Regions from separate parts of the Pseudomonas sp. NPDC087336 genome, predicted to be linked through region 3. Evidence: predicted binding sites of a transcription regulator. Region 3 holds the regulator's gene; each other region holds the start of a gene.
The links. The regulator sigma-54, encoded in region 3, starts transcription at its own class of promoters, with help from an activator protein. The targets are predictions, from matches to a motif close to ANTGGCATNNANNTTGCTNT.
Positions count from the first base shown of each region.

Region 1: ACIO0C_RS21390 (pilin) is a predicted target of sigma-54. The motif match lies at 3,541-3,560, and genes of this name have one in related genera.
Region 2: glnA (type I glutamate--ammonia ligase) is a predicted target of sigma-54. The motif match lies at 1,333-1,352, and genes of this name have one in related genera.

Region 1 covers NZ_JBIUYA010000022.1:72,846-77,505, forward strand. The annotation lists gene ACIO0C_RS21365 (magnesium transporter) at 1-156, opposite strand, end outside; gene yacG (DNA gyrase inhibitor YacG) at 389-589, opposite strand; gene coaE (dephospho-CoA kinase) at 586-1,209, opposite strand; gene ACIO0C_RS21380 (prepilin peptidase) at 1,206-2,078, opposite strand; gene ACIO0C_RS21385 (type II secretion system F family protein) at 2,080-3,297, opposite strand; gene ACIO0C_RS21390 (pilin) at 3,607-4,026, shown strand; gene ACIO0C_RS21395 (BON domain-containing protein) at 4,335-4,660, shown strand, end outside.
Region 2 covers NZ_JBIUYA010000011.1:573-5,232, forward strand. The annotation lists gene thiI (tRNA uracil 4-sulfurtransferase ThiI) at 1-1,118, opposite strand, end outside; gene glnA (type I glutamate--ammonia ligase) at 1,447-2,853, shown strand; gene ACIO0C_RS13035 (DUF4124 domain-containing protein) at 3,003-3,512, shown strand; gene glnL (nitrogen regulation protein NR(II)) at 3,755-4,660, shown strand, end outside.
Region 3 covers NZ_JBIUYA010000014.1:85,723-90,382, reverse strand. The annotation lists gene lptA (lipopolysaccharide transport periplasmic protein LptA) at 1-55, shown strand, start outside; gene lptB (LPS export ABC transporter ATP-binding protein) at 55-780, shown strand; gene ACIO0C_RS16090 (RNA polymerase factor sigma-54) at 965-2,458, shown strand; gene hpf (ribosome hibernation-promoting factor, HPF/YfiA family) at 2,534-2,842, shown strand; gene ptsN (PTS IIA-like nitrogen regulatory protein PtsN) at 2,855-3,319, shown strand; gene rapZ (RNase adapter RapZ) at 3,322-4,179, shown strand; gene ACIO0C_RS16070 (HPr family phosphocarrier protein) at 4,195-4,470, shown strand; gene ACIO0C_RS16065 (ZIP family metal transporter) at 4,521-4,660, opposite strand, start outside.

The DNA.
Region 1 (4,660 bases), on a different contig from region 3:
TAACGAGCTAATCTCATGGAGGTGATGTTGTTCAACATCAGCAACCTTTTGGCTGAGCACATGAATTTGTTCGGAATTGATGCCGCTGGCTTCCAGTTCATCTTCAACGGCTTCAAGATCGTCGAGATTGTCACTGATGTAATAGTGTCGATTCATACCACACCTCCCATCTCGTGTTGGCTTTGAACCTCCTGTGTCCTGCAGCCAATTACCGAGATTGTGCCGTCGGTAACAGTCCCCGTGGGGAACGTTGCACATTCATGCAATTCGAGAGAAGTATAGCATTCGCTAAAATGCTGGATTTTAGGGGGCAAGCCCTGAAAAGCAGCATCAGGGCCTGGCTCGCCGGTTCGATTTCGGTCAAATGCCAGGCCGCTGATGATCGGGATCAATGACGCGGGTCGAAATCGCCGCTGAACAATTCGTCCTCGGCGTCCGGGGCCACTGGAATCTTGTGCTCTTCCGACGCCCAGGCGCCCAGGTCAATCAATTTGCACCGGTCGGAGCAGAACGGCCGGAATTTGCTCTCGGGGCTCCATTCGACAGGGGCACCGCAGGTTGGGCATTCGACGGTTGGGGTCTGGCTCATGATTGGCCTCCACGCAAAGTAAGGTAAAAGTGATGCAGGCGTTCGACCTCGCTGTGCAGCCAGGCGAGGTCGCGGTCGTTGACCACCACGTCGTCGGCATGGCTTACGCGATCCTGGCGGCTGGACTGCGCCTTGAGGATCGCCTGGACCTGCTGTTCGCTGGTCTGGTCACGCCGCAGGGTGCGTTCGATCTGCAACTGTTCCGGGGCATCGATCACCAAAACCCGTTGGGTCATGGCGTACTGGCCGGACTCAATCAGCAGCGGCGAAACCAGGATCGCGTAAGGTGATTTTGCCAGCGCCAGGTGATGGGCAATCTCTTCGGCGATCAGCGGATGCAACAAGGCCTCCAGCCAGAGGCGTTGCTCCGGTACTTCGAAGATCAGTTTGCGCAACGCGGCGCGGTCCAGTTGCCCGTCGGCTTGCAACACGCCGGGACCAAAGTGTTCGGCAATTTTTGCCAGTGCCGGCCGACCCGGTTCCACCACCCAGCGAGCGGCATGATCGGCATCGACCGCATGCACGCCCAGGTCGATAAAGTGTTGGGCCGCCGCACTTTTGCCGCTGCCGATGCCGCCGGTCAAGCCGAGAATCCAGGGTTTTTCCACAGGGGTATTCATTTCAGACCGACAAACTGCCAATAGAAGTCGGTTATTTGACCACCCCAGAGCAAGGCAATCCAGCCGGCAATGGCCAGATAGGGGCCGAAAGGGATGGGTGTCGATGTTTGTACCTTGCGCAGGCGCAGGTAAATCACGCCGATGATCGCGCCCACCAGGGATGACAGGACGATCGTCAGTGGCAGGATCTGCCAACCGCCCCAGGCGCCAAACATCGCCAGCAGCTTGAAGTCGCCATGCCCCATGCCGTCCTTGCCGGTGAGCAGCTTGAACACCCAGAACACCGTGCACAGCGCCATGTAGCCGGCAATGGCGCCCCACAACGCCTCAGGTAATGTCACGAACAGGGCGAAGCTGTTGACGATCAGCCCCAGCCACATCAGCGGCAGCACCAGTACATCCGGCAGCAGTTGATGCTCGGCGTCGATCAGGCTCATGGCCAGCAAGCCCCAGGTCAGGAGCATCGCCATGCCGGCTTGCCAGCCGAAGCCGAAGTGCCAGGCAATGAACGCCGACAGGAGGGCGCAGACCAGCTCGGTCAATGGATAGCGTTTGCTGATCGGCGTCGCGCAGGCCGAACAGCGCCCGCGCAGGAACAGGAAGCTGAACACTGGAATGTTTTCCCAGGCACGAATCCGGTGGCCGCAATGTGGGCACTGGGAGTGCGGCAGCATCAGATTGTAGGTCGGCAACGGCGTTTCGTCGGGCAACCCGAGGATCTCATGGGCCTGCACGCGCCAGTCGCGCTCGAGCATTTTCGGCAGGCGCCACACCAGAACATTGAGGAAGCTGCCAACCAGCAGGCCGACTACCCCGGCGATGACGACGAAAGCCAGCGGGAAGTGGGTCAGAATTTCGTTCAAGGGCATGTCAGATCGCTGAGCCGAGTTGGAAGATGGGCAGGTACATCGCGACCACCAGGCCGCCGACAATAACACCCAGCACCACCATGATGAACGGTTCCATCAGGCTGGTGAGGTTGTCGACCATATTGTCGACCTCGTCCTCGTAGAAACCGGCGACCTTGTCCAGCATGTCGTCGAGTGCGCCAGACTCCTCGCCAATGGCGGTCATCTGCACGGCCATGTTCGGGAAAACACCGGAAGTGCGCATGGAAAAATTCAGCTGCATGCCGGTCGCAACGTCCTGCCGGATGCGCAACACCGCGCGTTTGAACACGATGTTGCCGGTGGCGCCGGCCACCGACTCCAGGGCGTCGACCAGCGGTACGCCGGCGGCGAAGGTCGTCGACAGCGTGCGAGCGAAACGGGCCACCGCGGACTTGTACATCAAGGTGCCTATCAAAGGCAGTTTCAGCAGCCAGGTGTCCGTTCGGTCGCGAAAACCTTGCGAGGTTTTCAGGGCGCGGCGCACAGCCAGAGCAGCCGCAATGACTGCGCCCAGCAACATCCACCACCACGCTTGCATGAACTGCGACAGGTCGATGACCATCAAGGTGAAGCCCGGCAATTGAGCACCAAAACCCTTGAACACCGATTCGAATTGCGGCACCACCTTGATCAGCAGGATGCCGGTCACGATGATCGCGACGCACACGACGATCAGCGGGTAGGTCATGGCTTTTTTGATCTTCGCCTTGAGACTTTCACTTTTTTCCTTGTAGGTCGCCACCCGTTCCAGCAGGGTGTCCAGCGCGCCGGCCTGCTCCCCGGCGTCCACCAGGTTGCAGTACAACTCATCGAAGTATTGCGGTTTTTTGCGCAGGGCCGCGGCGAAGCTGTTGCCCGCTGCCACTTCCTGCTTCACCTCATCGACCAGCTTGCGCATGGCCGGGTTGTCGAAGCCTTCACCGATGATGTCGAACGACTGCAACAACGGCACGCCGGCCTTCATCATGGTCGCCATCTGCCGGGTGAAGAGGGCAATGTCCTGGGCCTTGATGCGTTTGCCGAGATTGAAAATCGACGTGGTTTTCCTGCGCACCTTGCCAGGATTGATGCCTTGCTTGCGCAATTGCGCCTTGATCAGCGCCGGGTTTTGACCGCTCAACTCGCCCGTCACCTTCGTGCCTTTCCTGTCTGTACCTTCCCAGGTGTACACGCTGGTTCTTGCTGCCTTGACTGCCATGTTCAGTCCTTGCTGACCCGTTATAACGCCGTTGCATTGATCGCAACCGACCCTCATAGATCGTGAATGTGCCGATGCGTTCCTCGGGATACCGGGTACAAGGCATTCAAGACTTATAGCCTAGTCAATTGGTGGAGCCAAACCAGCGCTCTTGAGGTGACGAAAAGTGTCAGATTGTGCGGTTCCTGAGGGTAAAAGGGAGCTTTGTGGCGACCGTGCACCCCGGGAACAGGGCGCCACGGGCTTGGCATGGGCTGTGCTGCAGACGGTGCAGATCATGAGATTTCGACTCATGCACGGAGGCTGTCATTGAACAATCAAAAAGGTTTTACCCTGATCGAGTTACTGATAGTGGTGGCGATCATCGGGATTCTGGCGACGTTTGCGCTCCCTGCTTACTCCAAGTACCAGGCGCGGGCCAAGGTCACGGCCGGGTTGGCCGAGATTTCAGCATTGAAGGTGCCGTTTGAAGATCTGATGAACCAGGGGACGGACCCGGATCTGGCGCAGGTGGGCGGTTCCGCCAGCACGTCCAACTGCACCATGACCGCAGCGGGCAAAGCTGCCGAGGGTACGGGCACGATTGGTTGCACAATCCTCAATGCTCCGGCGCAGGTGCTGAATAAAACCATTACCCTGACGCGCTCATTGACTGGCTGGGCGTGCACCACCGGTGTCGACCAGGACTACGCGCCGAAAGGCTGCACGGGCGTTGCGCCGAAAGCTTGATCCATTGGTTTATTGCCTGATACCCCGCCGCTGCGGGGTATTTTTTGCTCGCTGTTCAGAAACATCGACTCATTGAGAAAACTTCCAAAAATTCATGGCCTTAGGCCTTCTTCAAAACCCGCAACTTGCATGTCGATAATGTCCAACTCATGCATTTTGCATGATTGTGAAAAATGACTGTTTTTCTAACTTATTGATTTATAAGAAATTAATGTTTGTTTCAAAGTTGGCACAGCGTTCGCAATATCTCTGGTAACCCTGCTGACAGATCACCCAGCAGACTTTCCAGAAAAACAGGAGTTACTCGTATGAAGAAGTTCGCTATTGCTGCCGCTACTGCTACCGCGCTGACCCTGACCATGGCCAACGCTGCGTTTGCCCAGACTCAGGCCACACAAGCACCGATGATGCTGGCCGCCGGTGAAATGACCGAAGCGAAAGAGGATGTTTCCGATACCTGGATCACTACCAAAGTCAAATCAGACCTGGTCACCGAAAAAGGCATTCCAGGTACCGATATCAAAGTGGAAACCAACAAGGGTGTTGTGTCCCTGTCGTCCACCGTTGCAGTAACGGACGCTCAGAAATCCACTGCGGTGGCCATCACCAAGAAAATCAAAGGCGTCAAGGCAGT
Region 2 (4,660 bases), on a different contig from region 3:
ACTGCCATGTCGAATTCTTTCTCTTCGTGCTCCACGCGATGGCGCTTGGCAGCGGTCTTGGGGTTCACCGAGATGACCCCGCAGTACTCCGGCATGTGCCTGGCGAAGTCGGCGGTGCCGATTTCGTTGGCCGTGTCGATGATGTCCTGCTTGTGGCTGGCAATCAGCGGGCGCAAGACCAGTTTGTCGGTCACGCAATCAATCACCGACAGGTTCGGTAACGTCTGGCTCGACACCTGGGAGATCGCCTCACCGGTCACCAGCGCTTCGATGTGCAGTCGATCAGCAATTTGGGAGGAAGCGCGCAACATCATACGCTTCAATACTACGCCCATATGACTGTTATCGACTTTGCCGAGAATTTCTCCCAGCACTTCTTCGAACGGCACACTGACAAATAACACGCGTTGCGAGCTGCCGTACTTCTTCCAGATGAAATGCGCGACTTCCATGACGCCCAATTCGTGGGCACGTCCACCCAGGTTGAAGAAGCAGAAATGCGCCATCAGGCCGCGACGCATGATCTGGTAGGCCGCGACGGTGGAATCGAAGCCACCGGACATCAGCACCAGCGTCTGTTCCAGCGCACCCAGCGGATAACCACCGATACCGTTGTGCTGGCTGTGGATCACGAATAACCGTTGGTCGCGAACTTCGATGCGGACTTCAATTTCAGGCTTTTTCAGGTCGATTCCGGCGGCACCGCACTGACGGCGCAACTGGCTGCCGACATATTTCTCGATGTCTATGGAGCTAAATGGGTGCTTGCCGGCGCGCTTGCAACGTACCGAGAAAATCTTCCCGGCCAGTGCATCACCGTAGTGCTGCTTGCACTTCTCGACGATGTCGTCGAAATCACCCAGCGGGTACTCGTCGATTTGCAGGAAGTGCGCGATACCCGGCATGCAACTCAGGCGCTCGCCCATCTCCTTCAGGGCCTTGGGGTCGCTGACGCGGGTCTCCAGCTCGAGATTGTCCCACACGCCGTTCACCACCACAGCCGGGTCCAGGTCACGGAGCACGGCACGGATGTTCTTGGCCAACTGGCGGATGAAACGCATCCGTACCGGGCGGCTCTTGATGGTGATCTCTGGAAAGACTTTTACGATTAATTTCATGGAAACAGCGCGCGCGAGGCCTGCCGAAAAAGGGGGGCGCGGATTATAGCGGAAATTGCTCAAGGTTTAACCAGTTAATGTGCAGAAGGTTTTGCACGCACCAAAACAGGTCAATTTTAGATTTAGGCGCCACATTAAGGGGCGCAATTTTCTGCTTTATAGCCTTTTGCACCTCTAAAAGCGTGAAATTGGGGCAAAAAACCCATGGTGGGGCACTGGCATGCAATTTGCTCCCTTGTGAGGCAGGTTGCCTTGGCAGAGTATTCGCGCCGGCATCACAAACATTTAAGGGCATCCACTACCAGCCCTAATCCACCCGGAGGACACTATGTCGAAGTCGGTTCAACTCATCAAAGATCATGACGTCAAGTGGATTGATCTGCGCTTCACAGACACCAAGGGCACTCAGCACCACGTGACCATGCCGGCTCGCGATGCGCTGGACGATGACTTCTTTGAAGTCGGTAAAATGTTCGACGGCTCCTCCATCGCTGGCTGGAAAGGCATCGAAGCCTCCGACATGATCCTGCTGCCGGACGACTCCACCGCTGTTCTGGACCCGTTCACCGAAGAGCCGACCCTGATCCTGGTCTGCGACATCATCGAACCTTCGAGCATGCAAGGCTACGACCGCGACCCACGTGCGATCGCCAAGCGCGCCGAAGAGCACCTGAAATCCACCGGTATCGGTGACACCGTGTTCGCCGGTCCAGAGCCAGAGTTCTTCATCTTCGACCAAGTGAAGTTCAAGTCCGACATTTCCGGCTCCATGTTCAAGATCTACTCCGAACAAGGTTCCTGGATGTCCGACCAGGACATCGAAGGCGGCAACAAAGGCCACCGTCCAGGCGTCAAAGGCGGCTACTTCCCGGTTCCGCCGTTCGACCACGACCACGAAATCCGTACCTCCATGTGCAACGCACTGGAAGAAATGGGTCTGACCGTCGAAGTTCACCACCACGAAGTGGCAACTGCCGGCCAGAACGAAATCGGCGTCAAGTTCAACACCCTGGTGAAGAAAGCCGACGAAACCCAAACCCTGAAGTACGTCGTGCACAACGTTGCCGATGCCTACGGCCGTACCGCTACCTTCATGCCTAAGCCTCTGTACGGCGACAACGGCTCGGGTATGCACGTACACATGTCGATCTGGAAAGAAGGCAAGAACACCTTCGCTGGCGAAGGTTATGCCGGCCTGTCCGATACCGCCCTGTACTTCATCGGCGGCATCATCAAGCACGGTAAGGCCCTGAACGGCTTCACCAACCCGGCGACCAACTCCTACAAGCGTCTGGTTCCAGGCTTCGAAGCTCCGGTAATGCTGGCCTACTCGGCTCGCAACCGCTCGGCTTCGATCCGTATTCCTTACGTGTCGAGCCCGAAAGCCCGTCGTATCGAAGCACGCTTCCCGGATCCGGCTGCCAACCCGTACCTGTGCTTCGCCGCACTGCTGATGGCTGGCCTGGACGGCATCCAGAACAAGATCCACCCTGGCGACGCAGCTGACAAAAACCTGTACGACCTGCCGCCTGAAGAGGCGAAAGAGATCCCACAAGTTTGCGGCAGCCTGAAAGAAGCCCTGGAAGAGCTGGACAAAGGTCGTGCGTTCCTGACCAAAGGCGGCGTTTTCAGCGACGACTTCATCGACGCTTACATCGCCCTGAAAAGCGAAGAAGAAATCAAGGTACGTACCTTCGTACACCCACTGGAATACGAGCTGTACTACAGCTGCTAATCCGGTAGCGCTGCGACACGCGGCGTGACAAAAAGAGGCCTCCTTCGGGAGGCCTTTTTTGATCTTGCTTCCTGTAATGATGACGATTTGGGTCAACCCACCACCCTGACCTATGCTGCACTCCTATGCTTTCGTTTCCGGTCGATTTCATGGCTCGTGGTTTTCTCCTCATCCTGCTGCTGATTGCCCTGCCCACCACAGCGCAGATCTACAAGTACACCGACGCTCAAGGCAACACGGCGTATAGCAATCAACCCCCTGATGGCGTCACCGCGCAACCGGTCGAACTGCCACCGCTCAACCGCGTTCAGCCCCAGCCCACACAAGCATCTCCCACACCCACCCCTGAACAAGACCAGCCACGCATCGCCTACAACGTACTGGAACTCACCGGCCTGCCCACCACCGAAGCCCTGCGCGCCAACAACGGCACCTTCACTGTCACCGTAATGATCGAACCGCGCCTGCAAGGCCCGCATCTGTTGCAGCTGTTGCTGGACGGACAGCCTTATGGCCAACCCGGCAACGTACCGATCCTGCAATTGGTGAACATCGACCGCGGCTCGCACCGCCTCGCCGTGCAGGTCGTCAGTGGCGAAACCATCGTGCAGCAAAGCCCTACCGTCACCTTCACATTGCAGCGGGTGCACAAGCGCTGAAGGACTTCCAACCTCGTTCAGCTTTGCGCACTATATTGGTGCGAATGGTTGCACCGCGCGCACATTGCAGCCCATTTTGGTTCGAAACTACCCGCGAAAGCTGGCAGAACGCCACGCAATCGAGCGTCAAACGCCTGTTTCAGGGGTTAAGCGCTTCTTTTCGGAGCCTTGGTTTGGTTTTTGCATTTTCCTCGCATCAGCGCGTTATTCATGCGCGCGCCCTGCTCCAAAAGAGGTCCTGAATGACCATCAGTGACGCACTGCATCGCCTGCTTCTCGACAACCTGACCACCGCCACCATCCTGCTCAACGCCGAATTGCGCCTTGAGTACATGAATCCCGCGGCGGAAATGCTCCTGGCCATTAGCGGCCAGCGCAGCCATGGGCAGTTCATCAGCGAGCTGTTTACCGAGTCCACCGAGGCGCTGAATTCGTTGCGCCAGGCGGTACAGCAGGCGCATCCGTTCACCAAGCGCGAAGCGATGCTCACCGCCCTTACCGGCCAGACCCTGACGGTCGATTACGCGGTAACACCGATCCTTTCAGGCGGCGACACACTGCTGCTGCTCGAAGTCCACCCTCGCGACCGCTTGCTGCGCATCACCAAGGAAGAAGCACAGCTTTCAAAGCAGGAAACCAGCAAGATGCTGGTGCGCGGCCTGGCCCATGAAATCAAGAATCCGCTGGGCGGTATTCGCGGCGCGGCACAACTGCTGGCGCGCGAGCTGCCGGAAGAAAGCCTGCGCGACTACACCAATGTCATCATTGAAGAGGCTGACCGCCTGCGCAACCTGGTCGATCGCATGCTCGGCTCGAACAAGCTGCCATCGCTGGCCATGTGCAACATTCATGAAGTGCTGGAGCGCGTCTGCCACCTGGTCGAGGCCGAAAGCCAGGGCTGCATCACTTTGGTGCGCGACTACGACCCGAGCATTCCAGACGTCCTGATCGATCGCGAACAAATGATCCAGGCCGTGCTGAACATCGTGCGCAATGCGATGCAGGCCATCAGCAGCCAGAATGAGCTGCGCCTGGGTCGCATCAGCCTGCGCACCCGCGCCATGCGCCAGTTCACCATTGGCCACGTGCGCCATCGCCTGGTGACCAAGATCGAAATCATCGACAACGGTCCAGGCATTCCTGCGGAT
Region 3 (4,660 bases):
CATAGACATGGTGATCCAGCCGAAAAAGAAAACCGACGAGCAAAAGGCGCAGTAATGGCAACTCTGAAAGCTCAGCATCTGGCCAAGAGCTACAAGAGCCGCCAGGTCGTGCGTGACGTCAGCCTGTCCATCGACAGCGGCCAGATCGTCGGCCTGCTCGGCCCCAACGGCGCCGGCAAGACCACCTGCTTCTACATGATCGTCGGCCTGGTACAGGCCGATCAGGGCCGCGTGCTGATCGATGACCTCGACGTCAGTCACCAGCCGATGCACGGTCGCGCCAAGGCGGGTATCGGTTATCTGCCGCAGGAAGCATCGATCTTCCGCAAACTGTCGGTGGCCGACAACATCATGGCCATCCTCGAGACCCGCAAGGAACTCGACAAGGCCGGTCGCCGCAAGGAACTGGAAAGCCTGCTGCAGGAGTTCCACATCAGCCACATCCGCGACAGCCTCGGCATGAGCCTGTCAGGTGGCGAGCGCCGCCGCGTGGAAATCGCCCGGGCACTGGCCACCAACCCGAAATTCATCCTGCTCGACGAACCATTCGCCGGCGTGGACCCGATCTCGGTAGGCGACATCAAGCAGATCATCCACCACCTCAAGGCGAAGGGGATCGGCGTGCTGATCACCGACCACAACGTCCGTGAAACCCTGGATATCTGCGAAACCGCCTATATTGTCAACGATGGCCAACTGATCGCCGAAGGCGACGCTGAAACCATCCTGGCCAATGACCTGGTGAAGGAAGTGTACCTGGGGCATGAATTCCGCCTGTAAGCATCGCGGTGTCCGGCGGGTCGGCCGAGCGCTTGCCGCAATAAAAAATCAATCTTTTTTTATTGTTACAGCGCTCTAGGCAAACGCCGCAGTTTCGGGCATATAATTTGCTTAAGTTTGGCGCTCCGGCGCCCTGTAGTGGATGGCGCATGTGCGCCGGCGAATAAGGTGTTAAGCCCCTGCCATGAAACCATCGCTAGTCTTGAGAATGGGCCAGCAGCTGACGATGACACCGCAGCTGCAACAGGCCATCCGCCTGCTCCAATTGTCGACCCTGGACCTGCAACAGGAAATCCAGGAGGCCCTGGAGTCCAATCCGATGCTCGAGCGCCAGGAAGAAGGCGACGACTTCGATAATTCCGACCCACTGGCCGACAACGCCGAACACCAGCCCAGTACCGACACCCAGGAACCCTCATACCAGGAAAGCGCCCCGACCGTCGATAACATCGAGGAAGGCGACTGGAACGAGCGCATCCCCAATGAACTGCCTGTCGACACCGCCTGGGAAGACGTCTACCAGACCAGTGCCAGCAGCCTGCCGAGCAACGATGACGACGAGTGGGATTTCACCACCCGCACATCGGCCGGCGAGAGCCTGCAAAGCCACCTGTTGTGGCAATTGAACCTGGCACCGATGTCCGACACCGATCGCCTGATCGCCGTGACCCTGATCGACTGCATCAACAACCAGGGTTATCTGGACGAGACGCTGGAGGAAATCCTCGAAGCCTTCGATCCGGAACTGGACATCGAACTGGACGAAATCGAAGCCGTCCTGCACCGCATCCAGCAATTCGAACCCGCCGGTATCGGTGCGCGCAACCTGGGCGAATGCCTGCTGCTGCAATTGCGCCAGCTAACCGCCAAGACACCTTGGCTGGCCGAAGCCAAGCGCCTGGTCACCGACTACATCGACTTGCTCGGTAGCCGCGACTACAGCCAGCTGATGCGCCGCATGAAGCTCAAGGAAGATGAACTGCGCCAGGTCATCGAACTGGTCCAGAGCCTCAACCCGCGCCCGGGCTCGCAAATCGAGTCGACCGAAGCCGAATACGTGGTTCCCGACGTGATCGTGCGCAAGGACAACGAACGCTGGCTGGTGGAGCTCAACCAGGAGTCGGTGCCTCGCCTGCGGGTCAACGCCCAGTATGCAGGGTTCGTTCGCCGTGCCGACACCAGCGCCGACAACACCTTCATGCGCAATCAGCTGCAGGAAGCCCGCTGGTTCATCAAGAGCCTGCAAAGCCGCAACGAAACCCTGATGAAAGTGGCCACGCAGATCGTCGAGCATCAGCGCGGCTTCCTGGAGTACGGCGACGAGGCGATGAAACCATTGGTCCTGCATGACATCGCCGAAGCAGTCGGCATGCACGAGTCGACGATTTCACGGGTCACCACGCAGAAATTCATGCATACCCCTCGGGGAATCTATGAACTGAAATACTTTTTCTCCAGCCACGTCAGCACCTCCGAAGGCGGAGAATGCTCGTCCACGGCGATTCGCGCGATCATCAAAAAACTGGTAGCTGCGGAAAATCAGAAAAAGCCGTTGAGTGACAGCAAGATCGCTGGTTTACTGGAGGCACAAGGCATTCAGGTGGCCCGCCGCACCGTCGCCAAGTACCGCGAATCCCTGGGGATCGCGCCTTCGAGCGAACGCAAGCGGTTGATGTAGGGCCACGCCACAGCGTTCCAGTGGCAGATCATCTGGATCTGCCGCTTTATGCACTGGCAACGAAGGAGAAGCTGTATGCAAGTCAACATCAGTGGACACCAACTGGAAGTGACCGAACCTCTTCGCTCCTACATCGGCGAAAAACTCGAACGATTGGAGCGACATTTCGACAAGATCACTAACGTGCAGGTCACGATGACGGTCGAAAAGCTGAAGCAGAAAATCGAAGCCACGCTGCATATTCCCGGCAATGAAGTGGTCGCCAACGCGGAACATACCGACATGTACGCGGCGATCGACGCATTGACCGACAAGCTGGATAAACAACTCAAAAAGCATAAGGAAAAGACCCAGAGCCTCCTCCAGGGCGCTACGGGTCGTTAACACTCCCAACCCATGATCCGACTTGAAAGCATCCTGACCCCCGGCCGTTCCCTGGTGAACGTGCCGGGCGGCAGTAAAAAGAAAGCCCTCGAGCAAATTGCCAACCTTATCCATCGCGAAGTGCCGGATCTGGAGATGCAAGATGTCTTCGAGGCTTTGATTGCCCGTGAAAAACTGGGCTCGACCGGTTTTGGCAACGGCATCGCCATTCCCCACTGTCGCCTGAAGGGCTGCAACGCACCCATCAGCGCCTTGATGCACTTGGATGCCCCCATCGATTTCGACGCCATCGACGGCGCCCCGGTTGACCTGCTGTTTGTGCTGCTGGTCCCGGAAGCCGCCACCGATGCGCACCTGGAGTTGTTGCGCCAGATTGCCAGCATGCTCGACCGCAAGGACGTGCGCGACAAACTGCGCAGCGCCCCGAGCAATGAAGCCTTGTATCAGGTTGTCCTGAGCGAGCAAAACGGGCAGTAATCATGCGCTTGATCATCGTCAGCGGCCGCTCCGGCTCGGGTAAAAGTACCGCCCTCGACGTCCTCGAGGACAACGGCTACTACTGCATAGACAACCTGCCGGCGGGGTTGCTGCCCGAACTGGCCGAGCGAGCGCTGATCCACACCGAGCTGGCACAACCGCTGGTTGCCGTATCCATCGATGCACGCAACCTGCCAAGCCACCTGTCGCGGTTCCCCGAGTTGCTGGCCGAAGTGCGCAGTCGCCACATCCAGTGTGATGTCCTGTACCTGGATGCCGACGAGGAAACCCTGCTCAAACGTTTCTCGGAAACCCGTCGGCGCCACCCGCTGAGCAATGCCAACCGCTCACTGGCCGAAGCGATCAACGACGAGACCACCCTGCTCGGGCCGATTGCCGACCTTGCCGATCTCAAGCTCAACACCACCAGCCTGAACTTGTATCAACTGCGCGATACCATCAAGCTGCGCCTGCTGAACCAGCCGGAACCCGGTACGGCGTTCCTCGTGGAATCGTTCGGGTTCAAGCGCGGCATGCCGGTCGACGCCGACCTGGTATTCGATGTGCGCTGCCTGCCCAATCCTTACTGGAAGCCGGAACTGCGCGAGCAGTCCGGGCTCGACCAACCGGTGGCCGAATACCTGGCGGCGCAACCCGATGTGGAGGAAATGTTCCAGGACATTTCTACTTACTTGCTCAAATGGCTGCCACGCTTTGCCGCCAGCAACCGTGCCTATGTCACCATTGCCATTGGCTGCACCGGCGGCCATCACCGCTCCGTCTACCTGACTGAACGTCTTGGCCAGGTCCTGCAGCAATCCCTGAAGAATGTCCAGGTTCGCCACCGCGACCTCAGCTAAAGGATTCACATCGCGATGCCTGCTCTGGAAATCGAAATCATCAACAAGCTGGGCCTGCATGCCCGCGCTTCGGCAAAATTCGTTGGGGTCGCCGGTCAATTCAAGGAATGCACGATCAGGGTAGGACGCACGCCAGAAACCACCGTCGATGGTAAAAGCATCATGGCGATGATGATGCTGGCCGCCGGCAAGGGCACCAGGATTTATCTGAGCACGCAAGGCGAGCAGGAACAGCAAGCGCTGGATGCGCTGGTAGCGTTGATCAACAACTACTTCGACGAAGGCGAGTAAAGGTCAAAAGATCGTCCGCAGGCTCGGGCCGCATTCGGACGATCTTTTTCTCAACCCAACGCCGTATCCATCACCATCATCAAACAAAACCCGATCAGCAACCCAAGGCTGGCCAGCTTGTCGTGACCATGCCGCCGCGACTCGGGAATGACTTCGTGGGTGACCACCAACAGCATCGCCCCCGCCGCCA